4 regions of the Salimicrobium jeotgali genome follow, and region 4 is predicted to be linked to each of the others. Evidence: riboswitches for the same ligand, from Rfam matches in the RefSeq annotation. Region 4 holds a riboswitch; each other region holds the start of a gene.
What was found. A riboswitch is a leader RNA that binds a small molecule or an ion and turns the genes downstream of it on or off. The one in region 4 is predicted to bind thiamine pyrophosphate.
Positions count from the first base shown of each region.

Region 1: linked by a shared signal. The riboswitch ahead of AAV35_RS01135 (YkoF family thiamine/hydroxymethylpyrimidine-binding protein) and the one ahead of thiW (energy coupling factor transporter S component ThiW) in region 4 are both predicted to bind thiamine pyrophosphate.
Region 2: linked by a shared signal. The riboswitch ahead of AAV35_RS11030 (thiamine phosphate synthase) and the one ahead of thiW (energy coupling factor transporter S component ThiW) in region 4 are both predicted to bind thiamine pyrophosphate.
Region 3: linked by a shared signal. The riboswitch ahead of thiT (energy-coupled thiamine transporter ThiT) and the one ahead of thiW (energy coupling factor transporter S component ThiW) in region 4 are both predicted to bind thiamine pyrophosphate.

Region 1 is NZ_CP011361.2:216,896-224,269, forward strand. Features, by position in the region: gene AAV35_RS01115 (HNH endonuclease signature motif containing protein) at 1-557, shown strand, start outside; gene AAV35_RS01120 (BCCT family transporter) at 626-2,212, opposite strand; gene AAV35_RS01125 (NAD(P)-dependent oxidoreductase) at 2,392-3,024, shown strand; gene AAV35_RS01130 (SDR family oxidoreductase) at 3,039-3,686, shown strand; TPP riboswitch at 3,773-3,875, shown strand; gene AAV35_RS01135 (YkoF family thiamine/hydroxymethylpyrimidine-binding protein) at 3,960-4,556, shown strand; gene AAV35_RS01140 (ECF transporter S component) at 4,553-5,131, shown strand; gene AAV35_RS01145 (ABC transporter ATP-binding protein) at 5,128-6,693, shown strand; gene AAV35_RS01150 (energy-coupling factor transporter transmembrane component T family protein) at 6,680-7,374, shown strand, end outside.
Region 2 is NZ_CP011361.2:2,203,656-2,211,029, reverse strand. Features, by position in the region: gene AAV35_RS11060 (DMT family transporter) at 1-349, opposite strand, end outside; gene AAV35_RS11055 (nucleotidyltransferase domain-containing protein) at 531-1,376, shown strand; gene AAV35_RS11050 (thiazole biosynthesis adenylyltransferase ThiF) at 1,544-2,560, opposite strand; gene AAV35_RS11045 (thiazole synthase) at 2,560-3,324, opposite strand; gene thiS (sulfur carrier protein ThiS) at 3,326-3,529, opposite strand; gene thiO (glycine oxidase ThiO) at 3,554-4,642, opposite strand; gene AAV35_RS11030 (thiamine phosphate synthase) at 4,635-5,282, opposite strand; TPP riboswitch at 5,380-5,490, opposite strand; gene AAV35_RS11025 (pyridoxamine 5'-phosphate oxidase family protein) at 5,710-6,225, shown strand; gene AAV35_RS11020 (SLC5/6 family protein) at 6,342-7,374, opposite strand, start outside.
Region 3 is NZ_CP011361.2:1,591,281-1,598,654, reverse strand. Features, by position in the region: gene AAV35_RS08035 (malate synthase G) at 1-46, opposite strand, end outside; gene AAV35_RS08030 (hypothetical protein) at 288-530, shown strand; gene AAV35_RS08025 (alpha/beta hydrolase) at 643-1,389, shown strand; TPP riboswitch at 1,445-1,544, shown strand; gene thiT (energy-coupled thiamine transporter ThiT) at 1,631-2,197, shown strand; gene AAV35_RS08015 (DUF456 domain-containing protein) at 2,255-2,731, opposite strand; gene AAV35_RS08010 (penicillin acylase family protein) at 2,844-5,189, shown strand; gene AAV35_RS08005 (NAD-dependent protein deacylase) at 5,262-5,966, opposite strand; gene nfsA (oxygen-insensitive NADPH nitroreductase) at 5,978-6,715, opposite strand; gene AAV35_RS07995 (hypothetical protein) at 6,844-7,107, opposite strand; gene AAV35_RS07990 (manganese-dependent inorganic pyrophosphatase) at 7,252-7,374, shown strand, end outside.
Region 4 is NZ_CP011361.2:1,705,886-1,713,259, forward strand. Features, by position in the region: gene thiM (hydroxyethylthiazole kinase) at 1-603, opposite strand, end outside; gene thiD (bifunctional hydroxymethylpyrimidine kinase/phosphomethylpyrimidine kinase) at 600-1,400, opposite strand; gene tenA (thiaminase II) at 1,397-2,083, opposite strand; TPP riboswitch at 2,119-2,221, opposite strand; gene thiW (energy coupling factor transporter S component ThiW) at 2,226-2,711, opposite strand; TPP riboswitch at 2,788-2,896, opposite strand; gene AAV35_RS08575 (ABC transporter ATP-binding protein) at 3,067-3,954, shown strand; gene AAV35_RS08580 (ABC transporter permease subunit) at 3,951-4,760, shown strand; gene AAV35_RS08585 (DUF488 domain-containing protein) at 4,826-5,383, opposite strand; gene AAV35_RS14370 (hypothetical protein) at 5,380-5,556, opposite strand; gene AAV35_RS08590 (hypothetical protein) at 5,553-6,020, opposite strand; gene AAV35_RS08595 (HAD family hydrolase) at 6,046-6,663, opposite strand; gene AAV35_RS08600 (2OG-Fe dioxygenase family protein) at 6,820-7,374, opposite strand, start outside.

The DNA of each region.
Region 1 (7,374 bases), 1.2 Mb from region 4:
AGTTGTATGGTTTTGACAGACGAAAACAATCTGAATACTTTCAGTTCCATCCGGATTCGCATTTGTTTCTGTTGAAATATCAGCGGCTTGTCACTGATCTCGTAAATTATCATCTGGCAAAAATGATAGAGCATTATAATCCTGTAACCCGTGAGTTTCTGTTGCGAAAAGTGGAAAGTGTGGCTCAGCGGGAGTCCCTCCATCCCTATAGAGATATTCTGTTGTCACGATTTGAAAATAGCTGCTTTTATTGCGGAAGATCTTTACACCTTTCCCAAAACCAGACTCACGTCGATCACTTTATACCCTGGTCCTTCATCCAGTCGGATAATATATGGAATCTCGTATTATCATGCAGGGCCTGCAACTTGAATAAAAGCGATAAATTGCCCGATTATAATTATTTAGAGTGTATTTTAGAACGTAATGAACACTTAAAAGCGGAGCCCGTACTCCTCTACGAGGACCGCAGCCTATACAACTACCGGCCGGAAAAATTGAAGTTACTGTACGAATACTCGGAACAGAACGGTTTTGAAGAAAGGTGGTCTCCATGAACGAAGAAAAAAGCTCTGCCAATTTCGCAATGATTGGCAGAGCTTTAATTATATTACGTGTCAGCTGTTCATGAATCGCCATTCTCTTCTTCTTCAATATGTTCGGCGATTTTACGGTGTTTCGCTATATCCTTGCGTTCGCGGGTCTCCCTGTAGTCACTTCTGATAGTCATCAGCAGCGAGACGGCGACTACGAAGAGGACAATCGAGAATGGCAGCGCTCCAATTAGAGAAGCTGTCTGTAATCCATTCAGACCGGCACTGATGATCAGCACAATAGCTAGCAGAGCTATCATCGTCCCCCAGATTCCTTTGATTACTACAGAAGGGTCTCTGTCCCCCTGTGTCGTCATCATACCGAGTACGAAGGTAGCCGAGTCGGCAGAGGTGACCAGGAAGGTGAACAGTAAACAGATGGAAAGGAACGAAAGAATACTTCCGAGCGGCAGCTGCTCAAACAGGGAGAAGAGAGCGGTCGCTTCGTTCTCCGCCACGGCTGCGGCAATCTGTGTGCCGTTGAACAGATCGGAGTGGATGGCTGTCCCGCCGAATATTCCAATCCATATGATTCCGAGAAATGGCGGCGTGACCATAACTCCAAGTACGAACTCACGGACAGTACGCCCTTTGGAAATACGGGCTACGAACATCCCGACAAACGGTGCCCAGGCGATGGTCCACGCCCAGTAGTAGACAGGCCAGTCCTGCACCCACGTACTTTCACTGTAGTGTCCGAGGCGGAGACTTGCCTGGAAGAAGTTCTGCAGGTAATCCCCTATCCCTGTAGTAATAGTGTTAAGTATGAAGCCTGTCGGACCTATGAATAGAACGACGACCATGAGTAAAAGAGCGAGGCCGAGGTTGACGTTACTTAAGTATTTGATTCCCCGGTCAAGACCGGAAAACGTGGAGACCATAAAAAATACGAACATGGCCAGTACGATCAGTATCTGCGTCGTCTGTCCGGACTCGACGCCGAACGTTGCCCCGAGTCCACTGTTGATCTGCAGGACACTGAGCCCGAGAGTGGTAGCCACTCCCATGACGGTCGCGATGACTGCAATGGAATCAATGCTGCGTCGCAGAGGTTTTTTGCCCGTTTCTCCTATGACAGGATTAAGGGTGTCACTCATAAGACTCCGTTCTTCCTGACGATAAATGAAATAGGAGATAGCGAGTCCGACGAAGGTGAAGGAGGCCCACTGGTGGATACCGTTGTTGAAAAAGGCGTTCCACATGGCGATACGGGCAGCCTCCGCTGTTCCGGCTTCCACTCCGGGTTCAAATGGCGGGGGAGTACCAAAGTGCGTCATCGGTTCGGCGACACCCCAGAAAACGATACTGACCCCGAAGCCGGCACTGAACAGCATGGCAATCCAAGTGTAAAAAGGGTATTTCGGGCGTGTGTCGTCACCGCCGAGACGGATGCTTCCATACTTACTGAAAGCAAGGTAGAAGTTGAAAATGATGAGAGCAAATACGAAGATAAGGTAGAACCAGCCAAACGTGTTAGCTATGAAGCTGTACACTGTGTCTGCCTGGGTTGCTAACGTATCCGGTGCCAATCCTCCCCAGATAGTAAAGGCTAAAATGATGAGGAAAGAAGACCAGAAGGTCGTATTCATAAACTTATACTTTTTCTTCTTAGTTGCCACGTGATTTCCTCCTTGGTAGGTATAAGACGTAGTGATGAGTGGTTATTCACTTTTTAATGTTACAGGGATAATACCCCAAATGTAAAGGCTTTATCCCACATAAGCTATTAGTTGTTTCGGAGATGGTAATTTGGGAAAATGAAAGAGGTACAGTATGTAAGGAGAAAGGAGAGGTATCAGTGAAAATAGCGGTATTCGGAGGTACGGGCTCCACCGGTCTCCGGCTGATAGATAAGCTGCTCGGTCGCGGTCACGAAGTGTACGCCTATGCCAGGAGTCCGGAAAAGTTGTATCCGATGGAGCACGACCGGCTAGCGATCGTGGAAGGCACACTGGATGAACGGGAAAAAATCAAGGAAACGGTAGACGGAATGGACGCCGTCATCAGCCTTCTCGGTCCTTCCGGGCGCGTTAAAAGGCAGAGGCTCAGTGAAGGAGTCATCAACATCGTAGAAACGATGGGAGAAACGGGAACAAAACGGTTTGTCGGTATTACGACGGGCATCGTCAAGGACCCGAATGACGAGAAAGACTACCGCCGAAATGCGATCGCTTCCGCACTGCGCCTCGGCTTTGCCAACAACCAGCGTGAAATTGAACGTATGGCCACAGCTATCCGGAGTACGGATCTGGACTGGACACTGGTACGTGCCGGCATCCTTACGGACAAAGCGGAGAAGCCGCTTAAAATCGGTTATTTAGGAAAACATGAAGTAGGAATGAGCGTGTCGCGTGCGAGCGTAGCCCAATTTCTCGCAGATTTAGCGGAAACAAACGACTATGTAAGGGAGTCACCTGTTGTAAGTAACTAGAAAGGCGGGATTATATGAAAAAAGTTCTTGTTGCCGGAGCGAACGGTCAGATAGGAAAACATCTCGTCCGTCTGCTTCAGGAAAGTGAACAGTTCGAAGCTAAAGCGATGATCCGCGATAAAACACAGGCATCCTTTTTTGAAAACCTGGGTGCAGGAGTGGCTGTTGCGGATCTGGAAGATGAAATCGATGTGCTTGCCGCATTGATGGATGACGTGGATGCCGTCGTGTTTGCTGCCGGGTCCGGACCTCATACCGGGAAGGATAAAACCATCATGATAGATCTGGACGGAGCCGTGAAAATGATGGAAGCAGCGAAACAGAAAGGCGTAAGCCGTTTTGCTCTTATCAGCTCTTTCGATACGAGACGCGGCAGCTGGGGAAGCGAAGACTTCCGTCCGTATGCGGCCTGTAAGTTTTACGCGGACGAATGGCTCCGCTCTTCCGGTCTGGAGTATACCATCATCCACCCGGGCCGCCTTACCAATGACGAAGGTACAGGGAAAGTGAACGCAGGCGGAGAAATTCCGCGCGACGAAGTCCCGCGGGAAGATGTCGCGAAAGTTATAGTGGAGACGTTGAACAGCCCTCATCTTGTTAACAAGGAGTTTCAGGTTACGAAGGGCGAATCTCCCGTAATGGAAGCTCTGAAAATGGTGTAAACGTAAATATCGAGCGGAAAACGACGGTTTACAAAATTTTCTGCATGCTTTATGATAAATTCAAACAACAAAAAACTGCATATCGTTTCATGCACTGGGGGAGCCGGCTCACGGCTGAGAAGAATTGAATTCTGACCCTTTGGACCCGATCTGGTTAGTACCAGCGTGGGGAAGTGCAGTCTGAATAAAAACGGCAAACTCTTTTAATGATACAGACTGCGTCCCGCGAATCGGATGCAGTCTTTTTTGTTTTATTAAAAGGAGGAATTATGTATGAGTCAGCAGCAGGAAAATGTGAAAATTGCAGGATGCTCTTTTTCGGTTCACCCGATGAGTGATGACTTCAAGGAAAAGATCAAGGGAGCTCTGGAAAAAATCGATACTTCAAAAGTATGGATGAATACGGATGAAGTGACGACGACGGTACGCGGGGATATCGAGCACGTATTTGACGTGACGCGGGCAGTGTTCCTGCGTGTAGCCGAAACAGGGGTACACACAGCCCTGAATGCAACGTTTTCTGTCGGGTGCCCGGGAGATTCCGAGGGTGACCAATATACCGGGCATAAAGAAAAGCCGGAAAACGGGCTGTGGGATCTGGATCAGTACACCGGCGCAAAATTCTCCCTTTACCCGATGGGTGGCGGAAATTATATGGACGTTATATACAAGGGGATTGAACGTATGAAAGAAAGTGGGATTGAGGTCTCCGAAGCTCACTATGCCACTAAGCTGTCAGGGGATACGAATACGATGTTCAAAGGTCTTGAAGAAGTGTTCAGCGACACAGAGAAAAGCGGTTCTTCCCACACCGTAATGACTGTAGCGATGTCTGCAAACAGCCCATCCCAGGAAAGAGGAAATAAATGAAAAATTGGAAACTGAAGGAAATCGTTGTCATGTCGGTACTTTCCGTCGTATTCGCAGTCGTTTACCTCGCTTTTCTCCCTGTGGGGAAAGTACTGACGGGTTTCTTCGGACCAATCGGTTATGACTTTATCTTCGGCATCTGGTTCATCGTTTCTATTATCGCTGCTTATATTATCCGGAAACCCGGAGCCGCTTTTCTTTCCGAAACCATTGCGGCTACTGTCGAAGTAATGCTCGGGAACGCAGCAGGTCCCATGCTTCTGATCAGCGGAATGATCCAGGGTCTCGGTGCGGAATCGGCGTTCGCCATGACCGGGTATCGCCGCTACAACCTCGGGACACTTATGTTCTCCGGGATGATGGCCGCCGTCTTCAGTTTTGCCTGGGGGTACTTCCAGTCCGGATACGCAGCGCTTGCCGGAGGGTACGTCCTGCTTATGTTCGTGACGCGCCTTATCAGCGGAGCGATTCTTGCGGGAGTGGCCGGAAAAGCTCTGAGTGACGCTTTGGCGAAAACCGGCGTTCTTTCGGGATTTGCTCTCGGCAAAGAAAAACGGAAGAAGCATGCTGCATGATGAATGTGCAAAATTTGTCCCTGCAGTACGATGATATGGATGCCCCGATTCTCCAGAACGTAACGTTCTCGCTCGGGGAAAAGGAATGTGTACTCCTGCTCGGGGCAAGCGGTTCGGGAAAAAGCACGCTTAGCCGGTGCCTGACGGGAATTTATCCGAAAGAGCTCGAGGGTACAATGGAAGGAGAAGTGACGTTTGAAGGTATGCCGGTCAAAGATGCTTCCACCGGGGCGATGAGCCGGAGAGTAGGGACTGTATTTCAGGACCCGGAAACGCAGTTCTGCATGCTTACGGTGGAGGATGAAGTGGCGTTCGGGCTTGAAAATATATGTGTTCCTTCTGAAAAGATGGAAAAGAGAGTGGAGACTGCTCTTGAGGAGGTGGGACTCCTCCACAAGAAGGAAGCGGCGGTCGTTTCTCTTTCCGGGGGAGAGAAACAGAAGCTGGCCCTCGCCTGCATACTTGCTATGGAGCCTCCGGTGATCGTTCTGGATGAACCGACAGCGAATCTCGACCCCGTAGCTACCGATGAATTTGTTTCTCTTCTCCGTTCTTTGAAAGAGTTGAAAAATATAACGATTTTCGTTATTGAGCACGACCTTGACCCCTGGATCGATATAACAGACCGGGTGCTGATGCTTGGAAGAAACGGCAGTCTGTTTTACGACGGCCCTCTGCAGCAGGGGGTAGATCGTTATGCCCGTTCTCTTTACGAAGAAGGGATAGCTGTGCCTGGAGCTGTAAGAGTGGCGATGGAATCCGGAAGAACCGCTCCGCCGTACCCGCTTACGGCCCGCGGATTTGCTCCCGGACTTTCCGCTCCTTTGAAAGCACCACCCCACAGGGAGAACGGTCCCTCCCTCATGCAGGCATCGGGGATCAGTTACAAATCTATCTTCTCCAACGTGAATGTAACGATTTCCGAAGGTTCTTTTACGGCGGTCACGGGACCTAATGGAAGCGGAAAAACCACCCTGTGCCGGCTCCTTGCGGGCATCGATCCGGTCTCCTCCGGAAGAATCACCCGCCCCTTCCCGGACAAAGACTGGTTTCATCATGCAGGATACGTCTTCCAGAACCCTGAACACCAGTTTCTCACGGACAGTGTATGGGAGGAACTGGCGTACAGCGGGGCGGGGGATGAGAAAATAGAGGAACTGCTGGAGTGGTGTGGACTTACGGACCGAAAAGATTTCCATCCTTTCACGCTGAGTCAGGGGGAGAAGCGGCGGCTGAGTGTGGCGACTATGCTCGTGAAGAATCAGGAAATACTTTTTCTGGATGAGCCTACGTTCGGACAGGATGCAAAGTCTACCAGCCATCTTATGGGTCTTCTGGAAGAAAAGCATCGTGCGGGTACGACGATCGTAATGATTACTCACGATATGGATCTCGTCGATCGCTATGCTACCAGGGTCGTGGTTATGAAGGACAGAAAGATAGGATTTACGGGACGTCCGGATAAGTTATGGAATGAAGATCTGGCCGCCTTTCAGCTTAAAGAACCTTTTCGTGTAAGGACGAACAGGCTGATAAAGGGGGATATGTATGTACCTCAATAATCTGAATCCGAGTGTGAAAGCTCTTACTATTTTGGGACTCGTGGCAGCACTGGCTTTGCTGTTTGATCCGGTGACTCCCGCGCTGTTCACCTTGTGCACGATTGCCGTAACTTTTCTGTTCGGTGATTTCCGCCGGAAATACTACCTGTTCTATCTGATACCTTTTACTATATTCGCTATCGGTATGCTGTGGACGACGATCGCTTTTGCGGATGCGCCGAAAAACCCTTCTGAGACGGTCGGTCTCATCTGGTGGGAAGTGCCGCGGGAGGATGTGCTTGTGGCGTTATCTCTCAGTTTCCGTGTCCTCGCCTTTGCAACGATGTCTCTTTTATTCATTTTCACAACAAACATGGTGGAATTCCTGCTAAGTCTGATGCAGCAGCTCCGGCTTCCCCCGAAGCTGGCCTACGGCATCATGGCGGGGTACCGGTTCCTGCCGATGCTCACGACAGAGTTCCGGCAGATCCGTGCTGCTCACAGGGTGCGCGGCATGGGACAGGAAAGCAGGTGGAAACGCTACCGGCGTTTTGCAGTACCTTTACTGGCCGGAGCGATCCGCAAAGCGGAAAGGACGGCCGTAGCCATGGAATCGAAAGGATTTACCGGCACCCGGGAGCGGACGTTCTACCGGAATATCCGCGTACGGAAGAAAGACTGGCTGTTCCCGGCGGGTATGGG
Region 2 (7,374 bases), 500 kb from region 4:
CTTTCAGGAATGTGGCCCCCAGAACGCCGGCTAAAATAGGCGTCGTGGCAAGAATGAGAGCGGACGTTGTCGGGTCTGCCGTTTCCAGTCCAACAAAAAAAGACCATTGGTTGATAAATACACCAATAACCCCTAAGACGGAAATCGCTATCCATTCTGTTTTACCTAAACGATTCACACGTTTCTTTGTGAAGGACGCCAGACCGAGCAACAGCAACACAATAAAGAAAAGCCGCAAAGACGTCAGTAATGCCGGGGAGAAACTCTGCAGCAGTATTTTCCCGAAAACGAAATTGCTGCCCCATACGACGACGCAGAAAACCAGCCAGGAATAAGCTTTAACATGTATAATCCAGTCTCCTCTTTCTAAAGTAACGACTTATATATTTTAAGCTTTTGAAACCCGTTTGTATACCTTTCCGCTTTGATGAAGAATAAATGATTTTCCAGGTAAAAGGGGCAGGAGTATTCGGGGAGGAAAGAATAAATGAAATATGGGGAAGAAAAAAAGATGGGGGTAATAATTACAAATGAATGAAATTAAAAAAATAGGTACGTTGTGTCCTTTGGATACTCAAGGGTACATCATCAACCAGGCTGCGCCTGCATATATTGATAATAAATTTCTGGAAGTCATCGAGCTCATTAACAAAAGCTGTCTCTCCGCTTTGCCGGGGGAAATCCACAGCATTTATTTGAGAGGTTCCGTTCCAAGAGGGGCGGAGGTGGAAGGTGTGTCGGATGTAGACCTAATAGTCGTAACCTATTTCAATCCTGAAAATCTTGATTTGGATTGGACAGAAGAGACGACTCGATACATCAATGAGAAGTATTCTTTTATAAATGGTGTTGAATTAGGATTTAGTCCTCTCGGGGAAGTGAGAGAGCACGAGTACTGCTCCATGATTCCGTTCATTTTAAAAACTTACGGGGTCTGTGTGTACGGGGAGAATCTTATCAGTGAGCTTCCTGATTACAAACCTGACAGTTCACTCGCAAATGAACATCTCTTTCGTTTGTCTACTTTGATCGACAGAGCCAAACACGAGCTTGAAGGGAATGAAGATACAGAGGATATTGAAGATTGCTGTTCATGGATTATGCGGATCATAGTGAGAGCCGGCGGAGCGCTTGTTATAATTCAGGAAGAGGCGTATACGAGAGATTTGTATCCGGCATATGAATTGTTTTCGAAGCATTATCCCGAGAAAGAGAAAGAAATGAGGACGGCTCTTTGGTATGCAATAAATCCTTCATCCGATTCTGGAGAAATAAAGAAGTTTCTGGATTGTTTTGGGAACTGGATCGAAGAGGAAACAGAAAATTGGCTTGATATTTATAACAAAGAAAGAAAAATCCATCTGCCACTTGCGTAATCCGGAACAGGAATTTGCGTATTCAAAAGTTGAAATAATAAGAACGATACGTACTATCCAAATGAAAAAGTCTGGGGGGTGATACACCCCCAAACCATGGAGCATTACAGATAAACCTGTAAGGTTACTGCTAAGAACTCGATTAACAGAGCGGGCATTACACCACTTTAACCAAAATATCGGTGATACAGGGACCTGGCTTCCGCAATATCACTGGTACCATGCACCAGTACGCGTCCGTCCTGAAACAGGACAAGCCGGTTAGCACCAGTGGAGAAAGAAAGGAGAAACGGGTTTTGTTCGACCTCACCTAATGGAGAAAGGTCTTCGGCCGTTCGCTTCAGATCCGGTTTACGTGTGGAGGAGGGACGGATCTGGACTGTATCCCTCCCACACAGAACAGCTGTCCTGGTCTGGTTTTGATAATCCAGGAACGGATAGGAAGGGGAGGTGCCGCACGATGAACAATTATCGTTTTTAAGCATTTGCACATCAATAGAAGAGTGCTGATTGCTCCATAGATCGAAAGAAACGAGATTCTCACGTAACGCATCCCGGTTCCCGGTTAAAATCTTCAGTGCCTCTGCCCCCTGATGTGCCGTTACCAGTTGAACGATGGGGCTGATGATACCGGCCGTATCACAAGTTAAACCGCCGAGCGGAACCTGTTCCATCATGCAGTGGAGGCATGAGGTCTCACCGGGGATGATTGTGTAACTGATACCGTAACTTCCGACGACTGCCCCATAAATCCAGGGGATATTGTGCTTCTGGGAAATATCATTCATAATCATACGGATTTCGAAATTGTCTGTAGCATCGAGCATCAGATCCACTCCGCCGATGAGCTCTTCCAAATTCCAGGGCGTCACGTCCGTAACGTGAGCTTTGATTCTCACATCCTGATTAATAGCTTCCAACTTCTCCTTCAGTGCAATAGCTTTCGGGAGGCGGTTCTGTGCATCTTCTTCAGTGTACAGCTGTTGTCGCTGAAGATTGCTCCATTCCACGTAATCTCTATCTGCAATCGTTATTTTGCCGGCACCGGCACGGGTGAACATTTCCGCTGTACTGGTCCCGAGAGCCCCGGCCCCTATAATTAGGATATGGGCGTGCTGTAATTTTCTTTGTCCGTCAGTGCCGATGGGGGAAAATAATGTTTGTCTCGAGTAACGCTGTTCCATCAGAAACTGATTCCCTCTTCCGGACTGCTGGCGGTAGCGTACCGTTTTTTTGGTATTTTTCCGGCCTCGAATCCGAGTCTTCCTGACTGCACGGCCAGTTTCATCGCCTCAGCCATTTTTACGGGGTCTGGAGAGCCAGATACAGCTGTGTTCAGCAAAATACCGTCCGCTCCGAGTTCCATAGCCGTGACCACGTCCTGTGGAGACCTTATACCTGCATCCACAATCACCGGTACGTGTGACTGCTCAATGATCAGACTCAGGTTCAGAGGGTTGATAATGCCTTGCCCCGATCCGATTGGTGACGCTCCCGGCATGATAGCGTGAGCCCCGAGTTCTTCCAGCTTCCTGGCTAAAACCACATCGTCGGATGTATAAGGGAGGACAATGAATCCTTCCTTCAAAAGTTCTTCGGTAGCTTTCAGTGTTTCCACCGGGTCCGGCAACAGCGTTTTTTTGTCCCCGATCACTTCCACTTTAATCATGTCGCAAAGACCGGAGGCATAAGCCAGCTTGGCCGTTCGTACAGCTTCTTCGGCTGTATATGCCCCTGCCGTGTTCGGTAACAGGTCGTAGTTGCTGGTGCTGATTTTTTCCAAAAGATTGGGTTGGGAAGATTCAAAAATATCCATTCGGCGGACAGAGAAAGTCAGTATTTCTGTTTCGGATGCATCTACCGCCTGTTTTTGTACATTGACATCCGGATATTTGCCGGTTCCGAGCAGTAAGCGGGAGTGAAAAGATTTATTACCGATAGTTAGCATGTCAACCACCTCCTACAAAATTAACCAGTTCTATTTTGTCGCCGTCTTTAACATTTACGGTCGAGTGATTTTCTTTAGTCAGAATGTTTCCGTTGTGTTCAACGACGACCGCCGGCCGGTCGGGTATGAAATAATCGATGACGTCGGAAACAGTTGTAATGTTATTTGATAATTGCACCGTTGTACCATTAATCAAAAGTTCCATAGAATCGCCTCCTTAACGTATCTATCACTGAATCTTAAAGGATTCATATACAGGTTTTCCTTCAATATAATCCGCCATGAGCGACCCGGTGATCGGAGCTAATAAAATACCGTTGCGAAAATGGCCGGCCGCTACCCACAACCCATCGATTTCCGGGTGTTCCCCCATATAGGGGAGGCCTGTCTGTGTCTTGGGCCTGTGCCCGCTCCAAGCTTCGCCCCATTCCGCATGCTGCAGGTCAGGAATTAAACGGATAGCACGTTCCATCAGAGAACGCAGACCTCCGATGCTTACAGAATTATTCGGGTCATCAGGTTTTTGTGTAGCTCCGACAATGAACCTGCCGCCGGCCTTCGGTACGATATAACAGCCAGGTGAAAATATGCTTGCCGTCGTCAGATGTTCTTTATGATAAACGGAGAAACACTCGCCTTTTACCGGATACATGTTCAATGTGTAGCCCGTTTTTTCGAAAAGCTCCCGGCTCCACGTCCCACCAGCAGAAATGACCGTTTGTGCCAAAATATTTCCGGAGGTTGTTTTGACTCCGGTTACGTGTCTGTTTTCGGTCAGAACATCCAGCACTTCCGTATGTTCCATAATCTCTGTACTGAATTCAACGGATGCATGTGCCAGTGCTTTTGTTAACGATGGGGCATTGACCTGGCCGTCTCCGGGCATGTAGAGTCCCCCTGTAACGGAGAGGTGGGAAAGACGGGGTTCTCTCTCCTGTAACCGGCTTCGTGAAAGCCATTCCGAACAATCTCCCGAACGTTGCTGACGTTCATTCTCCCGTTTTAACTGTTTCGCTTCTTCTTCGGTACGGGCGACTCTGACTATGCCATTCTGAATCAGTTCAATGTCTATGCCGCTGACAGATTCCAGTTCTTCTGCTAAAGAAGGGAACATTTCTCTGCTTTCACGAGCGAGCCGGGAGAGCGGGCTGTCAGGACCCACTTCGTTCTGCGCCCCCAGCATTCCGGCTGCAGCTCTGGAGGCTTTTTGTCCGATTTCCTCCTTTTCTATTATGAGCACGCGATAGTTTCTTTTAGAGAGTTGAAAAGCGATCGAGCTACCGATAACACCTCCGCCTGCAATAATAACGTCATACATTTCCTGCGCCTCCTTTGCGTATCGCTTCTCTGTAGGCCACAGCTTTTTCAACGGGATCATCAGCTAGCAGCACACCGGACAGAACGGCAACTCCACTGGCACCGGCTTCCATCACGACGTTGGTATTTTCCGGAGTAATTCCACCAATTGCTAAAACAGGCACTCTTACATGCTGCACGACTTTTTTCAGTTCTCTTATACCTTTAGGGGACAATCCGGGTTTCGAACTGCTGGTGAAAACGTGACCGAAGATTAAATAATCAGCGCCATCGTGCCAGGCTCTGACGGCTTCCTGTACGGAGTGTACGGAGCAGCCGATCGTCAAATCCGGATAAAGGCGACGAACTTTCACCTGATTCATGCTTGCATGAGTGAGTTGTACCCCTTTAGCCTTTACCTTGTCGGCGATGGTCGCCCGGTGGTTAAGAATAAGTTTATGCATGGGCATTCCCACGGAATAAAGCTGCTGGGTAAAACATATCATCTGTCTATCGCTCCATTCTTTTTCCCGGAGATGTACAGAATCCACATAGGGGAGCACCTGACCTATTATTCTCATCAGCTCTTCACCAGGCTGCTGACCAGTGGAGATGACATGAAGTTTTCCTATACTGTCCTGACCTGGTTGCTCAAGTTTCACTGAGACCCCCCCTTTATCGTTTTTTGAAATTAAAAAAGTCACTTTCCTGGTAAAAGAAAAGTGACTTTGAACGTATGATTAAACAAAAAATAGCAAAAATATCGTCCGCACACTTCCCTTCGCCGGTATCAACCGTATCAGGTTCCGAGGGTCTCAAAGTCGATTACTCTGATCTCAGCCTTTTGAAAAGGCACCCCTAGTGATTTATATTAAATTGTAAGTAAATTCTAACATTTGTACAAGTATTGTCAACAGTGTGTTTTTTAACATTCATTTTTATAGTTACTCCTGTTTTTCATAGCTTTCACATACCGAAGCTGTAAAAGCGTCATGTACAAGTTCGGGCAGCAAGTGTAACTGCTTCTACAACAGGGAATAGTAAGGGTGGATATCAAAACATGCCTGGCACCAGAAGGAGGAAGATATGATGACTGATAAACATTCGGAAAATGAAGAAACCCTTAAGCAGATCAAAGAACTCATCAAAGATGAAAAAGTGGCGATGCTGACGACCGTATCTCCGGAGGGCAGACTGAGTTCCCGTCCGATGCACACCCAGGAAGTATTGCTGGACGAGGAAGAATTCTGGTTTATCACGGAGAAAGATACAGATAAATACAGGGATATCGGTAATAACCCTTCGGTGAACCTGGCCTACGCCGGCAGTTCCTACGTGTCTATCAGTGGAACGGCTGAATTCGTGCAGGACGTGGAGAAGAAGAAAGAGTACTGGAATAAAATTGTCGAAAAAGTACTGAATGCTTCGGCCGAAGACCCGAACGTTGTGCTTGTAAAAGTGACTCCTGACGTTGCTGAATACTGGGAAGCAGGTGTGAACGTCAAAACCGTTAAAGAATTCGTGAAAAAGATGGCCAGCAGCAATTCCATGGACGACAAGAATAAACTGAAAGACACCGTCCATTTCGACGAAAATTCGAACTAGATACGATCATTTTTCTGAAAACAGAGAATCCCCGCCCGGAGCGTTGACTCGGGACGGGGATTTTGTTCGTATCGGAGGATGTTTCTGTTTAGTGACGACGAAGGTCTCAATGATTTTTAAGATACCACTTCCTTCTTAGCAACCATTGTGGCCGATTTCGGTTTAATGAACATGATACTCCCGATGAACACGGCTAATACATTCAGAAATAACGTAAGTCCGATGACTCCGGCGGCGTGAAGCGTCTCGTAAAAATAACCGTTAACTGCCAAAAGGACGACGACTGTTCCGAGTATTATACTGCTTTTTACAGGGCTGGCAGCAGATATTTTCCAGGTGCCGTAACTGAAAACGACAGTGAATACTATCATGGTAAGAATATTGACGCTCATCCCCACCCAGACCGGATGGATATTGAGAAAGAAATCCGACGGGTGCCAGTTGCTCAAATGATACCAGAGCAAGCCTGCTGTGAAGCCTCCGAACAGAGAACCGAGAACAGCTCTTTTTGTAACGAGCGGCCAGAACAGCGCAGCAACTACAGGAGCGAAGGTTGCGGAATTTCTCATCGTCCAGGCGAGTACGTTCCACCAGGCCGACTGTTCCGTACGCAGGAAGCCGAAGACAATCATCAGGCCTGTAAGGAGCAGCAGTGACCATTTCGTATACGTGACCAGCTTTTCGGGAGAAGCGTCAGGGAAGATAGCGCTCCCCACATCTTTTCCGAGACTTGTAGCGCCTGAGAACTGACACGGGGCACCCCACCCGAGAGCACAGGCCCAGATACCGAGGAAGAACATCCCGACCAGCGGAGCGGGGAGGACTCCCATCAGGTACCGGGGCAGTGCTATGAGACCGAGACTTGCATCGGGGACAACCGCAGCCGCCGAGAGTCCGAAGAGGATCCCGAAAAGAATGAAGGGGATGCTCATCACTTCTGCCACAATCAGTCCTTTTTGCCCTTCTTCCGGTGTTCTGCAGGACAGAGCCATCTGGAAAGCAGCCTGAGCTAAAATGACGTTCACAAGAAATGTGGCAAACCATACGAGAATGACCTGAAGACCGGCTCCGTCCCAGTCGAACATCCCGGGCTGTTCGACTGCCAGCTGCTGCAGACCGGAAATGCCGGGTTTAATGAAGAACGCTGCT
Region 3 (7,374 bases), 110 kb from region 4:
ATACAGTGTCGACTTGATAAGTACCGATGGATTGATAGTTTTCCAAAGAATAAGCCTCCTTACTGTTATGTATAATGTTCTTCTGTTTCATAACAGTTTTATTTCTTAATTCGTATTATATAACAACAGGAAAGTATGTCAATACATTTTGTTAAAAATTTAGAAAATTATTTTTAATTGAAAAGTCGGCGGTGTCGGCGGTACAGAAATTTAATATTTTATGATTAATTTGTACGTATTAGGGGTATAATGATTGGAAACCTACATATGAAGGAGTGGATGTAACAATGGCCGAAGAAGCTAAAAAGAATTGGCATATGGTGTTATTACTGGATAGTCGACGTGAAGTGAAACATGAACTGGAAATCAGTGAGGAAATGACCAAACGGGAAGCTACTGAATTTATAACCAAGCAGCTGGAACGTGACAGATGGTGGTTTCTCGAAAGTGGCGTCGCCGTTTATACGAATTCGGTGGAGGCATTCTACTTGGAAGGTCAGGCTACAGTGACACAGTTTAATATTAAATGACAAACTTAAAACATGTACGAGATCTACCCCCGGATGTCCAGTATATCCGGGGACATTAATGTTCGGGAGTAAAGAAATAGTATTTCTATAATAGACAGGGAGGATGGAAGGGATGAATCAGAACGTAATGGAGGGTGCAGAAGCTGTTTTTAACGAAGGGAATGAAATAGGAATCGTAGTATTACATGGCTTTACCGGAACAGTTCAGAGCATGAAGCCTCTTGTGGATGCCTATACAGCACATGGGTATACGATGGCATGTCCGAGACTTAAGGGGCATGGAACCACTCCTTATGATATGGAAGGATCCACTGCAGAAGACTGGATTCGCTCGGCAGAAGAGGCTTTTGAATGGGTAAAGAACCGATGTGACTGTGTATTCGTCACCGGCTTGTCTCTTGGGGGAACATTAAGTCTTTATCTGGCTTCTACGAGAGAGGTGGATGGAGTCGCGGTTATCAATCCGGCTATCGATGTACCTGACATGAGCAGCTTGGCGGATTCTGAATCCCGTTTCATTGATGCAATAGGTTCTGATATCAAAAAAGAAGGAGCTACTGAACTCGCCTATGACAAAACACCCGTCCGTTCCCTTAACCATCTGACCAACATTATGGCTAAAGTACACGAGCAGTTAAGCGAAGTGTCGGCTCCTCTTTTAGTTTTCACTTCCGAAGAAGATCACGTAGTTCCTCCGGAGAACAGTCAGACGATATTCGACATGGTTTTTTCGGAAGGAAAAGAACTGGTTCCTCTGGAAGACAGTTACCACGTGGCAACTCTTGATAATGACCAGGAATTGATCATCGAAAGAACTCTGGAGTTTTTTGAAAAGTATTTCAATGCCAAGGAAAATTGAATTTGTACTTTTCTTATCAGTACGTTATGATAGAAAGTAACAAAACACGGAGAATAGAGCCTTCAAGGGGAGCCTAACGGCTGAGAGTGGACGCAAGTTCAGACCCTTCGAACCTGTCAGTTAGCACTGGCGCAGGAATGGTGGCTTTTTTGATGAGCAATGCTTAAGAGGTGGGAGCCTTCATCAGAAAGCTTCCCTTTGAGGCATTGCTTCTTTTGTGTATTCAGAAAGGGGATATACAATGCAACAACAGCGCGTACTTTTTCTTGTGGAAGGTGCAATATTTGCAGCAATTGCTCTATTGCTTGATGTTCTTCCTTTTTTATCCATTAAGCTTTGGTTTCAGGGAGGATCCATCTCATTCGCTATGATACCGGTTATTCTGATGGCCTTCCGTTGGGGCGTCTCGGGTGGTATGATCACAGGTTTATTGTTCGGTTTCTTTCAGTTTTTTACGGGCGCATTTATCGTACACCCCGTCCAGGCTTTTCTCGACTACGTTGTAGCTTTCGCCATTATCGGGGTCGCAGGAGTGGTGTCTTCCCAACTGAAAGCAAGCGCGAAGAACAACAACGTAAAATTTGTTCTTGTGTATGTGATTGTCGGAACATTCATCGGGAGTGCCTTGCGCTTCCTTACTCATTTCGCGGCAGGGATGATATTTTTCGGCTACCTGGCTGAAGGTCAGCCGGTATGGATTTATTCTCTGCTTTATAACGGCGGGTATATGCTCCCTTCCTTTATAGCGAGTGCCGTCGTAATCAGTCTGTTAATGTCCAGGCGGCATAAATTGTTATTGCGATTATAAGATTTCCGGTCCTGATACGTTCGGGACCGGAATTTTTTATGTATTAAATGATTTGTGTCAGTTGAAATATGAAAAGATGAACCACCCGATCATAAGCATCTGAATTATAAACTTGGCTGCAGTTCCACTGAGAAAACCGATAAGCGTTCCGACAGCTGCGCGGAAGGCGAAACGGGTATTTTTTTCGATGCCCAGTTCGATAACGAAAACCAGAACAAAAGGAACGATCAGTATTCCGAAAGGAGGTATGACGAACGAACCGGCGATGACACCTGCGACTGCTCCGGCTTCTCCCCATTTGCTTCCCCCGTATTTCTTGACGGAAATACTGTTTGCCACCATATCAGATACGATTAGTAAAACCGTAAGAATTACTGCACCCACCCAGAACCAGACGGACAGCCGACCTTCCAGCCAGATACTCAGGAGGAAACCGGCCCACAATACGAGCGGTCCGGGTATTATGGGGAAAATGAGACTTACAAAGCTGCTGAGAAACAATACGATAATAAGCGACCATAGAACAAACTCCATAAATGCGCCTCCTTTTGACTGTCATTGTACTCCTCAAAGGTGTGAAGGTCCAAAATATTCTGTTCTTTTGTAAGAACACTGACTATAATGTAGTAAAAGGGGGAAGAAAAAAATGAAAAAACCGGGTTGGAAGAGAATATTGACTCGAACAGCCGTCATTGCAGGTGTATTAATTCTGGCGGCAGCTCTGTTTATTATAGTATTTATCCAGCGAACGCTTCCTGATACGGAAGGAGAGCTTAAATTGGAAGCGCTATCTTCCGAAGTTACTGTTCTGAGGGACGAGGAAGGCGTTCCTCACATAGAAGCGGAGTCCGTCGAAGATTTATATATGGCTCAAGGATACGTGCAGGCTCAGGACCGCCTGCTGCAAATGGAACTTTCCCGTCGTCAGGCTTCCGGCGAACTGAGTGAGCTGATCGGGTCCTCCACAGTGGAGCAGGACAAGTTTTTTCGTGCGCTCGGATTACGGAGAGCTGCCGAAGCATCTTTAAAAGAATATTCCGAAGAAGGAAAGGCGGCTCTGGAGGCATTCGCTTCGGGAGTGAATGCATACATTGATAAAGCGGATGCCGAAAACCGGCTGCCCCCGGCATTTACACTTCTGCAGGCGAAACCTGAGAAGTGGACACCGGTGGATTCTCTGACAATAGGAAAATTTATGGCACATGACCTTGGAGGGCACTGGGAACGCCAGGCTTTTCAGTATTACGCGATGAATAATTTTTCTGAAGAGAAGGCCTACGAAGTGATGGCCCATTACCCGGAGAATAAACCGGCTGTGCTCGATGATGTAAATCTTGATATAGCGGGAGACTTTACTGAAGCGGTCATGCCTAACCCTTTTAATGGCAGCAACAACTGGGTGGTAAACGGAGAGAGAACGGAGTCCGGGAAACCTCTGCTTGCTGATGATCCTCACCTCGGAATCGCCAGTCCTTCGATCTGGTATCAGATGAAACTGAGTGCTCCTTCCCACAACGTGAGCGGTGTTATTTTTGCAGGGGTACCGGGAATCATTCTTGGTCATAATGATGACGTAGCCTGGGGCGTGACAAACGTCGGTCCTGATGTGCAACAGCTGTACGTCGAGAAAAGAAATCCGGAAAACCGTGAACAATTTCTGTTCGAAGGAAAGTGGGAGGATGCTGTGGTGCATCAGGAACCGATAAAAGTAAGTGGCGGGGAAACGATAGAATATGAAGTGGTCGAAACGAGAAACGGGCCGATCATTAATGAATTCGCAGAAGGAGCCGGGGAGGGGGAAGCTTTATCCATGCGCTGGACGGCACATGACCCCTCAAAAGAACTGGAAGCCATACTCAACATTAATCAGGCTTCGAACTGGGAAGAATTTGAAAAAGGACTCGAAGACTTTCATACTCCTGCTCAGAACTTTGTGTTCGCTTCAAGTAACGGTACTATAGCATATAAGGCGAATGGAAAGATCCCTGTTTACGATAACCCGGACGATGCCGGCCTTCCTTTAAGGGGATGGAAAGAAGAGGATCAGTGGAAAGGTTTCATTCCTTTCGATGAATTACCGACAGTTGTCAATCCGGACAGGGGATGGATCGCTACAGCGAACAATAAAATCACGACAGAAGAGTACCCTTACCATATTACGAATAATTGGGCGCAGCCTTACAGATATGAACGGATAGCTGAAATGCTGGAGGAAGATGACGCCGTAACTGTGGAGGATGTGAAGAAAATGCAGATGGATGTTAAAAATCTGCAGGCTGAGGAATTTGTTCCATTCTTCGTGGAAGAAATGAATGAGAATAATCTGACGGCGGAAGAAGAGGAAGCTCTGGAATTGCTTAAGGAATGGAACTATGAGGATAACAAAGAAGCTCCACAGCCCTTGCTTTTCCATCACTGGTTAAATGAAATAGAGGATCGTCTTTACGCAAGTATTCCTGATGATATCGATTCGTTATTTCACGGGAAAGCACAGACGACGGACGAAATTTTCCGTATGGAAAGAGAAGGAAAAGAATCCGCATGGATGGAGGAAGCAGGTGGAAGCGGGGAAGTGATTACGCAGGCCTTCCGGGACTCATTCAATAAGCTTCAGGAGGATTACGGGAAGAATCCGGAGGAGTGGGCGTGGGGAGATTATCACCAGGTGGAATTCACACACCCTCTTTCAAATATAGCTTTCCTTGATAAGTTTTATAACCGGAAAGAACCGTTGCCCGTGAGTGGCAGCCGGGTTACGGTGAGAGCGGCAGGATATAATGGCAACGGGAAAGTGGATCACGGAGCTTCCTGGCGCTTTATCCTTGATACGGACGAAATGGATAAAGGCTATCACATAGTAGGGCCCGGACAGTCGGAGCGTTTTAACAGTAAATGGTATCACAATCAATATAGTGACTGGGTGGATGGAGACTATCATGGTACACTACTGGACGAAGACGAGGGAGAGAAGCTGATACTTTCGCCTGAATAAAAATCAGGCGGCAAAACGTTCCTGTCATATCAAAACCCCCGGACATAGAAATGTCCGGGGTTTTGAAGTGCATTATTTTTTCAGTTGTTCTATAACTCTGGATAAATCATCATGAATATGGTAATCGAACATATAGTCCATCGACGTAGGATGATTATTGATCAGCACTTTGGGACCGGTTGCTGCCAGAGGAAGCATATTGAAAGGCATGACGCTAAGGGACGTACCGAGAACGAGAAGCATATCCGCCTGTTTGACCATCGTTTCAGCTTTTTCGTGTGAATGGATCATATCTCCGAATAGAACGACATCCGGTTTCAGCACGGTTCCGCACGTGCAAACGGGCACATCTTCAGCCAGTACCTTTTCGAAAGGATACGTCGTATGGCAGTCCGGACAGGTAGCTGTTTTCAGAGTACCGTGGTATTCCGTAACATTTTCGTTTCCCGCTTCTGCATGCAGACCATCCACGTTTTGAGTAATGATATTTACTTCTCTGCCTTCATCTTCAAGGCTTTTCAGGTAATGATGCACCTGGTTCGGGCCGTAATTCTGAAGCAGTTTCAGTCGGAATATCGACTTGTAAAATTGCCAGAACCGTTCCGGATTTTCGTAAAAATAGTCTGCAGACATAAGCTCTTCTCTGGATTTGTCTTCCGTCCACAGTCCTTCACTCGAACGGAAGTCAGGGATACCGCTTGCTGTCGATACCCCCGCACCTGTTAATACGGCAATACTATCGGAATTGTTGATAAGAGACTTTATTTGCTGGATCATACTCTCACCCTTTATCGTTTGTTGAATCCCTTACTTTTTAAAAAGTCTGTGACATCCATGCGGACCGGTTTCTTAAATCTGCGCTGCATCTGAAGAGTCCATGTGTCACGACGTTGATTGGAGGACCTCGATGCATAGTAATCACTGATATTTTGATTAAACTCTTCAATAATATCTTTATGCTCTTTATATTCATTTTCAAAATACACAGCTTCCATTGGTAGTCTCGGTTTCTTCTCGGGCTGTTCGGCCGGAACACCGACAGCGATGCCGAACAGCGGAGCGACGTGACCGGGCAGGTTAAGGATTTCATCAGTTTTTGTAATATCGTTTCTCAGACTTCCGAGGTAACACATTCCAAGCCCCATTGATTCTGCGGCTATAGCCATGTTTTGAGCGGCAAGGGCGGCATCAATAGCGGCAGTCATGAGATGTTCGGTATTTTCCAGATTTTTTTCAACATCGTCCCTGACTTCTTCATCCATTCCATAAGTGATCCTTCTGTAATCCGCACACATGATGAACAGATGTCCATTATTTGTTACATGCGGGTGCCCCGATATCTCCTGTAAAGCCTGTTTTTTGTTTTCATCGGTCACCCCGATGATGGAGTACGCCATCATATAGCTTGAGGTCGAAGCCTGCTGGGCGGATTCGATAAGTGTCCGTATAGTTTTATCTTCCAGGGGAGTATCTTCGAACGAACGTATAGAGCGGTGATTCAAAATTGTTTCTATTGTTGAATTCATTAAAAAAACCTCCTATTGTGCAAATCTTCTCTTTAAAAGTTTAGCATAAAGAGAAAATGATTCGCACGAATAGAAGGTCGGTGGCCGAAGAGGAGGCGGCCGGCTGGAAGAATTACATAGAGGTCAGATTAGTGTATGCGACTGAAAAGTCTTGCGGCTTTTTTGTTTTTCCACTGTATAGTACTCATGTAAATTTGAATCAGACCCAAACCAAGAATAAGTGGTCCAATTGAATAGGCAAAAAAAGGACTGATAAACAGATGAAGAAGTCCAAGCGTAAATTGACGTCCGGTCACTCCATCTTTATAAGACTGATAAGACATGTAACTTGTTCCCAGAAATACAAGGAAAAGTATCCACTTTATCAGCTCATTGGCAAATAGAATCGACATTGGCAAACCTCCTTTATAAGATTGTATTCTTTTAATAATAACACAGATGAGGATAATGTCAAGGGCGATAGAAGGATAGACGTTACCGTTTATTTATTCTATAATCGGTTAGGGTACGTAATAGTAAAGGAAAGGGGTATAAACATGACAAAAACTTTGATTTTTGGACATAAAAGTCCTGATACGGATACGATCTGTTCAGCTATCGTATATGCCGATCTGAAAAAGAAACTCGGGATCGACGTGGAGCCGGTCCGTCTCGGAGAA
Region 4 (7,374 bases):
AACCGTGAGACAGGCGGCAATCAGCGTCCCGAGGAGACACCCCGACCCTGTAACCTGCGTAAGCAGAGGAGAACCGTAGGAAGACGTTGTATAATTGCCGTTTTCCGCTACTATATCTGTTGCTCCCGTCACTACTACGCAGGTGTTCAGTTTCTCCGAAGCCCTCAGGGCGATATCTGTGGAATCTCCGCTTTCTTCCGAATCCACACCTTTCACTTTCAGTGGTATGTCTGCGAGAGCAGCGATTTCCCCGGCGTTCCCTTTCACGACGGCTACGTCCAGCTCTTCTGTTATTTTTCTGACTGCATTTTTCCGGAAGGTACTCGCTCCTGCCCCCACCGGGTCCAGCAGTATAGGAATACCCTTCTCATTAGCTGCTTTTCCTGCTGCTATCATCGTTTCCACGTCACTGCTCCGGAGCGTGCCGATATTCAATACAAGAGCATCGGCCGCCCCTGCTATGTCTGCGACTTCTTCTCTTTCTTTCGCCATAACCGGGCTCCCCCCGAAAGCCAGGAGGCCGTTCGCAGAGAAATTCATCACTACTTCATTCGTAATGTGGTGAACCAGCGGTCTTTTTCCTCTTACACGCTCTTCCATCATTTGACCTCCCCCCTTCTGCCGGCCCAGTGATTCGTAGGGCCGCTCCCTGAACCGAGATCGAAAGAATGACGGATAGCTTCGGTAATAAAATGTTTAGCCTTCTCTACAGCTACAGGAAGCGTCCGTCCCCGCGCCAGATTCGCCGCGATAGCCGAAGCATACGTACAGCCTGTGCCATGGGTATTATCCGTTTTAATGCGCGCTTCTCTGTATGTCCTCATAATTTCTCCGTCATACAATACATCGACAGCTTCTCCATCCAGATGTCCGCCTTTAATGAGCGCGCCGCGGCTGCCGAGTTTTTCTACAAACAGTCCTGCCGCTTCTTCCATATCAGCTTCTGTCTTAATAGTCATCCTAAGCAGCGTTTCCGCTTCCGGAATATTCGGAGTGACGACATCAGCATGAGGAAAAAGATATTCGGAAAGCGCCTCCCTCGTCTCCTCTTCCATAAGAGGATGACCGCTCGCGGTTACCATGACGGGGTCACAGACGTATGGTTTCCGCCGGGCCCCGATCCATTCCCCTACTGTGCGTGCAGCTTCTTTCGATGAAATCATTCCGGTTTTGATAGCATCCACAGGCAGATCCTCTTCAATACTTTTAAGCTGAGCAGTAAGGAATGGAACAGGTACGTGATGAACCTCCCGGACTCCCATAGTGTTCTGGGCGGTCAAAGAAGTCAGCACAGACATCCCGTACACCTGCCATTCTTCCATCGTCTTGATATCCGCCTGAATCCCGGCTCCGCCTCCGGAATCGGATCCTGCGATTGTCAGTGCTGTATATGGTCTCATCTCGCCGTCTCCTTTCCTGCAGGCCATTCTTCCAGTGAATAGGACATTTCCCAGAAAGCGAGTTCCAACTGACAGCTTTTCCGGAAAGCCTCTTTCATTTTCCGCCTGTCTTCCGGAGATGCCCGCTCCGCTTCCTCATCCAGACGTTTCATCATGTAGCCGGTGGTTTCGGCAATAGAATCATCGGCATAGAATTCAATCCACTCATAGAAAGGATGGTCCGGTTCCGGAGAGAAACGCCGTTTCAATTCTTTTCCGATTTCATCGTAAGTCCACGGACAGGGAAGCATAGCCGCAATTGTTTTTCCGAGCAGACCTTCTGTGGCCACACTCTTCATGTGAGCACGATAATGATCCGCCGTCGGTGGCATCGGATAACCCTGAAGATTTTCGTACGGGGTGCCTGCGTAATCGCTTAAATTGCGGTGTGGATGTATCTCATCCCCCAGCACAAAGGCGATCTGATTATGAAAAAATGTTATATCCTCCCGACTGTCGGATTGGGAAATGGCCGTGCCATAAAGGGTAAGGAAGGTATTCAAGTATTCATAGTCCGCTTTTACGTAGTGAGCCACCGCTTCTTTCGGCAGTTCACCTTCGCCAAGACCCTGGACAAACGGGTGATCGAAAATCGCCTGAAATACATCTTCATTTTCTCTTCTTAATTCTTTCGTAAATGACATAAAAATAGCCTCCTCGTTTTAGTATAAAGGAAGCCCCCATGTGCAGAGTGCTTCCCTTCGGCGGCATGACCCGCATCAGGTTCAAAGGGACTAAGGCAAAACCTTATCTCAGCGATATCCGCGCCCCCAGCAGTTCAAATAATTAAGTTGTCACGATAGCTGCCTGTTTCAGCCGGACTGCGACCATCCAGCCTATCAGCGCCCCGGTCACGGTACTTACAGCGAATGACGGTACAAAAGCGAAAACCCCGGCGCCTGTACCCATCAACAGATTGGCGATCGGTACGGAAGCAAGAGATCCGAATAATCCTGTCCCGATGATTTCACCGGTTACCGCTCCCCCGATACGCTTCGTGTAGTGATATGTCACTCCCGCCACAAAAGCCCCGATCATACCCCCCGGAAATGCTAGCAGAGTGCCGAGACCTAACAGGTTCCGCAACACAGCTATCAGGAAAGCTATCGTCACCGCCGGCAGCGGTCCAAGCGTAACGGCAGCGACGACGTTGACGGCATGCTGGACCGGATAGGCCTTTGCTATTCCGGCCGGAAACCACAGCATCTGTGCCCCGAGCGTTCCGAGTGCAGTAAGCACAGCCATGGTCGTAAGCAGTTTTGTGCGATTCATAATTCTCCCCCCTTTTATCCCAGGCAGAAGAAGAAGCAAAAAAACCGGGTCCTGTATTACAGGACCCGGTTCGTCAATGGTATGTTGACTACTTCCCCACGCTGGTATGATCCAGATCAGGTCCAGAGAGTCGGAAAGTCATTCTTTCCTCTCAGTCCGTTCCACGGACACCCCTAGTAGTTGATTACTTATTCACTTGGACGACTTCAGTATAACAAAAGCCAGAATCTTTTGCACCATCTGAACCGTTTTTTTGAAAATATCAGTAATTTCCACAAGGAGGCATTGACAATCCCGGAGAGAGTAATAGAATTTAGAAAAAGCAGTCTTTTTGCTACAGTAAGGGGTGTAAGCAATGATTCGCATCGACAATCTTACCCGGCGGTTTACGAATGGCAAAGGGATTTTCAACGTCTCTTTTGAAGTGAAGGAAGGGGAAGTGTTCGGGTTTCTCGGACCTAACGGATCTGGTAAATCCACGACTATCCGTCATCTCCTCGGGTATATGAAACCTCAAAAGGGGAGTGCTGTAATTGACGGTTATGATACGTGGAAGAATCAGGCGAAAGCACGGGGAAGAATCGGTTATTTACCGGGGGAGATCGCTTTTCTCGAAGGAATGACAGGGAGCGACTTTCTCGATATGATGGCAGGAATGCAGGGGATCACGGACAAGAGCAAACGGACCAGCCTGATTCAGCGTCTCCAGTTTGATCCCGATACTCCTATCCGGAAGATGTCCAAAGGCATGAAACAGAAGGTCGGAATCGTTGCGACATTTATGCACGACCCCGATGTATATATTCTGGATGAACCCACCTCCGGACTGGACCCCCTTATGCAAAAGCTTTTCGTCGAGCTCGTGCTGGAAGAGAAGGAAAAGGGAAAAACCTTTCTGATGTCCTCCCACAGCTTTTCGGAGATCGAACGAACGTGCGATCGTGCAGCTATCATCCGGAACGGAGAGATTGTTACGGTCAAGGATATACACGAACTGCAATCCATGCAACGTAAGGTCTTCGATGTCACACTGACCCGGTCCGAAGATGTTGAAGCTATGAAGGAATCCAGGCTTTCCATTAAAAAAACGGAGGGGTTATTCGTACGGGTCGAAGTCCAGGGGGACTTTGATAATTTTATCCACGAATTATCGAAGTACAGCGTCAAAAATATCAGTGCCGGCACCCAGAGTCTGGAACAGATATTTATGGATTACTATGATGCAGAGGAGGCCGGGTCATGAATTTTCCGCTTTATAAACAAATGATGAAATCAAATATTAAATTATTCCTCGGCTTCGGTCTCGTTTCCGCTATTTATGTAGTTCTTATGACGTCGCTGTTCCCCCTCTTTGCGGACAATCTCGATGAAATGGAAAGCATGATGGAACTGTTCCCTGATTCTCTATTAAGAGCTCTCGGACTGGAAGCTTTCGGCAACTATGGCCAGTTTATTTCAGCGGAATACTACGGATTATTCTACCTGCTTATTTTGGGTGTGTTCAGCGTAATGAGTGCGGTGCAGTTGCTGGCAAAACTTGTGGACCGGGGTTCCATGGCTTATCTCCTTTCCACCAGAATCTCCAGGGTTCAGATTGCTTTTACTCAGATGATGGTTCTGCTGAGCGGTCTTATCATTATACATGTCCTGAATTTCGGCGGGGGACTGGCTGCCGGCGAACTGCTGATAGATGAGCAGAATGCGATAGCCATGAAAGATTTTTTTCAGATCAACTTTGTGGGGTTTTTGTTATTTTTTGCAGTAGGGGGGTACTCTTTCCTCGTGTCTTCCCTGCTGAACGATGAGAGGTCGGCGTTAGCGACAGCAGGCGGGTTGACCTTCCTTTTTTACGGAATGAATATGATTGGAAAGATTGTGACCGATGTCGACTGGTTACGGAACATCACTCCCTTTTCGCTTTATGAACCCGGAAAAATCGCCGGAGGAGATGCGGAAGTATGGACATCTTCTCTCATACTTACGGGTATTGGAATCCTTGCTTATACTCTGGCGATCCTTCTGTTCAGGCATCGGAACCTCCCGTTGTAAAAGTCTGCCATACAGGAAGATCGATACTCAGGTTCAAAAGGAATCAGGCCCCCGGCATGTTTCTTTCACCCGTTTTCCGGATACACGACCACCCCGTCTTTCTCGATGATAGGCATCGCTCCCCACCGGCCCTGCTCGTGTTTTACCAGGGAAATTCCATCCTTTTCATCTAAAATATGATAGACATCCCATCCGTTCGCTTCCAGCCAGTTACTGACAAGCAGTCTGTGACAGCGGGACGGGTGTCTTTCCGCACAAAAATACGCAACATCCTTCTCACCGGCCAGTGCTTCGAGCCCGACTATTCCTTCCCTGAACTCCTCCGTCAGTGTATAGTCTGCATAATTGTGAAAGGACTGGTTCTCCCAGGCTCCGTTCACCTTCGACTGCACGTGGCCTGCTTTATTGCGTCGTCCTGCAAGGAGAGGGTGGTAGGAGTATGAAAACCCTCCCCCCGCCAGCCACTTCTTCATGTTCTCCTGATTGAAATGGGAAAACTTACGACTCGCCGGAAACGCCCGTACATCCGCCACCGCATTCACTTTCGCCTCTTTCAGCATAGAAAGAAAGAACTGTTTCGAGTGGGAAGAGTGTCCAATCGTATATATGTAAGGTTTCCTCATTCCCGGGAACCCTGCTTTAACCGGCGAACCTCTTCTTCCAGTCTGGTAATTTTTTTTGCGTTGATCTCGACTACTGCGTAAACAATCCCTATCACAAAGCCCAGGATCGCTCCTCTCCACCCAAGAGTGATCAGCCCGACGAACGCTGCCATCAGTATGTAAAAAAATATCATTCTTTTCCTCCCCTTCTAAATCTTTCTGAGTTTCTTTCCGCTTTGTTCCTTATTTCCTGTTTAAAGTCCCGAAAGTCTTCTTCTGAAAGATTTTCCTTTTCCACCAGTGTTTCTCTGCGCTTTTTTCCGTATTCAATGACGAGCTCTTCTTCTCTTTCCACAAGTCCCGTCATGTCCCCGAGAAGCACTTCTTTTTTATTGAAAAACGGGCCATTGCGTATGAGTACAGCCTGGTCATCGACTGTTATATATTCTTTTCCCGATCTCGTAAAAAAGTAGAAAGTGTTTATTACCCCGGAAATAATGATGACTCCTGTCACAATTTGGATGAAACTGAGAAGCAGAGGGGAAGGGTCTATCGAGGCCATAGTAATAATGTTGGCTGCAACAGCAGCCATTGCCTGCCACAGAGATTTGAGGCCCTCACGCTTCCACTTCTTGGAATCTTTATAACGATACTCCATAGATACCCTCCAATCAAGATACCGATTATAACAGAGACTGTAGATCGGCGAATGTTTCAATCGTCTGCTCGGCCCTGTCCACCTCACCAAATCCGTAGGATGCGTAGTAGAAAGGAAGGCCTGCACTTTGAGCGGCTTCTTTATCTCCCGAGGTATCCCCCACATAAATCGGGCTGTTAAGATCGTTTCTTTTCACCACGAGCTGAATATTCTCTGCTTTGGAGAGGCCGGTACGTCCAGGATTTTCAAAGTCCTTAAAATATTTCTCCAGCTGATGGGCCTGAAGAAACGCTTCAATATAGCCGTCCTGGCAGTTACTTACGATAAACAGAGGATAGTTGTTATAAAGGTGCTGCAGAGTACGTTCCACCCCTTCGTATAATTCCCCACCCTGTTTTTTAATTACTTCGATCTCCGCTTCAAAACAATTGTGGATAATCTTTTCACCCTCAGACTGATCAAGATGCGGGAATAACTTCTTAACTACTTCTTCTGTTTGGAGTCCCATTATAGATTCCATATCTTCCCGACTAAGTTCTTTTTCTTCGGGACGATGTGCCTGAATTGTTTCATTCCAGGCATCTTTCACCGTGGAAATGGGATCCCATAGAGTCCCGTCTAAATCAAAGATAACACTATCCATGAATCATCACTCCTTTTTACGGCCCATAATCTTGCATCCGTTCCGTCCTGAACAGGCAATGAGCAATTTGTTATTTTCGTAATCTTTCCTGTACCCTATATGGACAAAGACTCGTGGCAAGAGAGCGATTTCGCCTCCCTCTGTGCATTTTGTTTGTCAGTCGGCGAACATTAAGTTTCCCTGTCTCAACTGTTTTGAAATCTCCTCCGGGTCAGGACAGACAGTGGGCTGGAAATCAATCAGTATCATCGAACGTTCCCCCTTCATTTCTTCTTTCCCTTTCGTTACGGGAGCAACATAATGACTGACCATCGGATCGAACACTCCATATGATTCGAGAGGGGAAGTCAGCGTCATCTGCTTCAGCAGCTGTTTCTCGTTTACGTTTTCCGGTACTTCTCCCGCTACATGAGGAGTGCCTATAGCATTCCCGCCCCCTTCTGCGTTCTGACGATGGACAAGATGGGCGAACGTGAATGGTTCCCCGTCCTGATGGAGATGGTTCGGAGAAGACACTGCAATTTCCTGTTCATTATCCACTTCCAGTTTCACAAAATGAACCCCGGCGTGAATAGGGAGAAGAAGGTCTTCCTCTCTCCAGAACGTCTGTCTGTAATCGAACAGAATGATGTCATCAAGCAGACGGTTCTCCCGCATTTTCTCTGAAATAGCCGGAAAATCACGGGCGCTGTCCGTATATTCAGGGTTGAA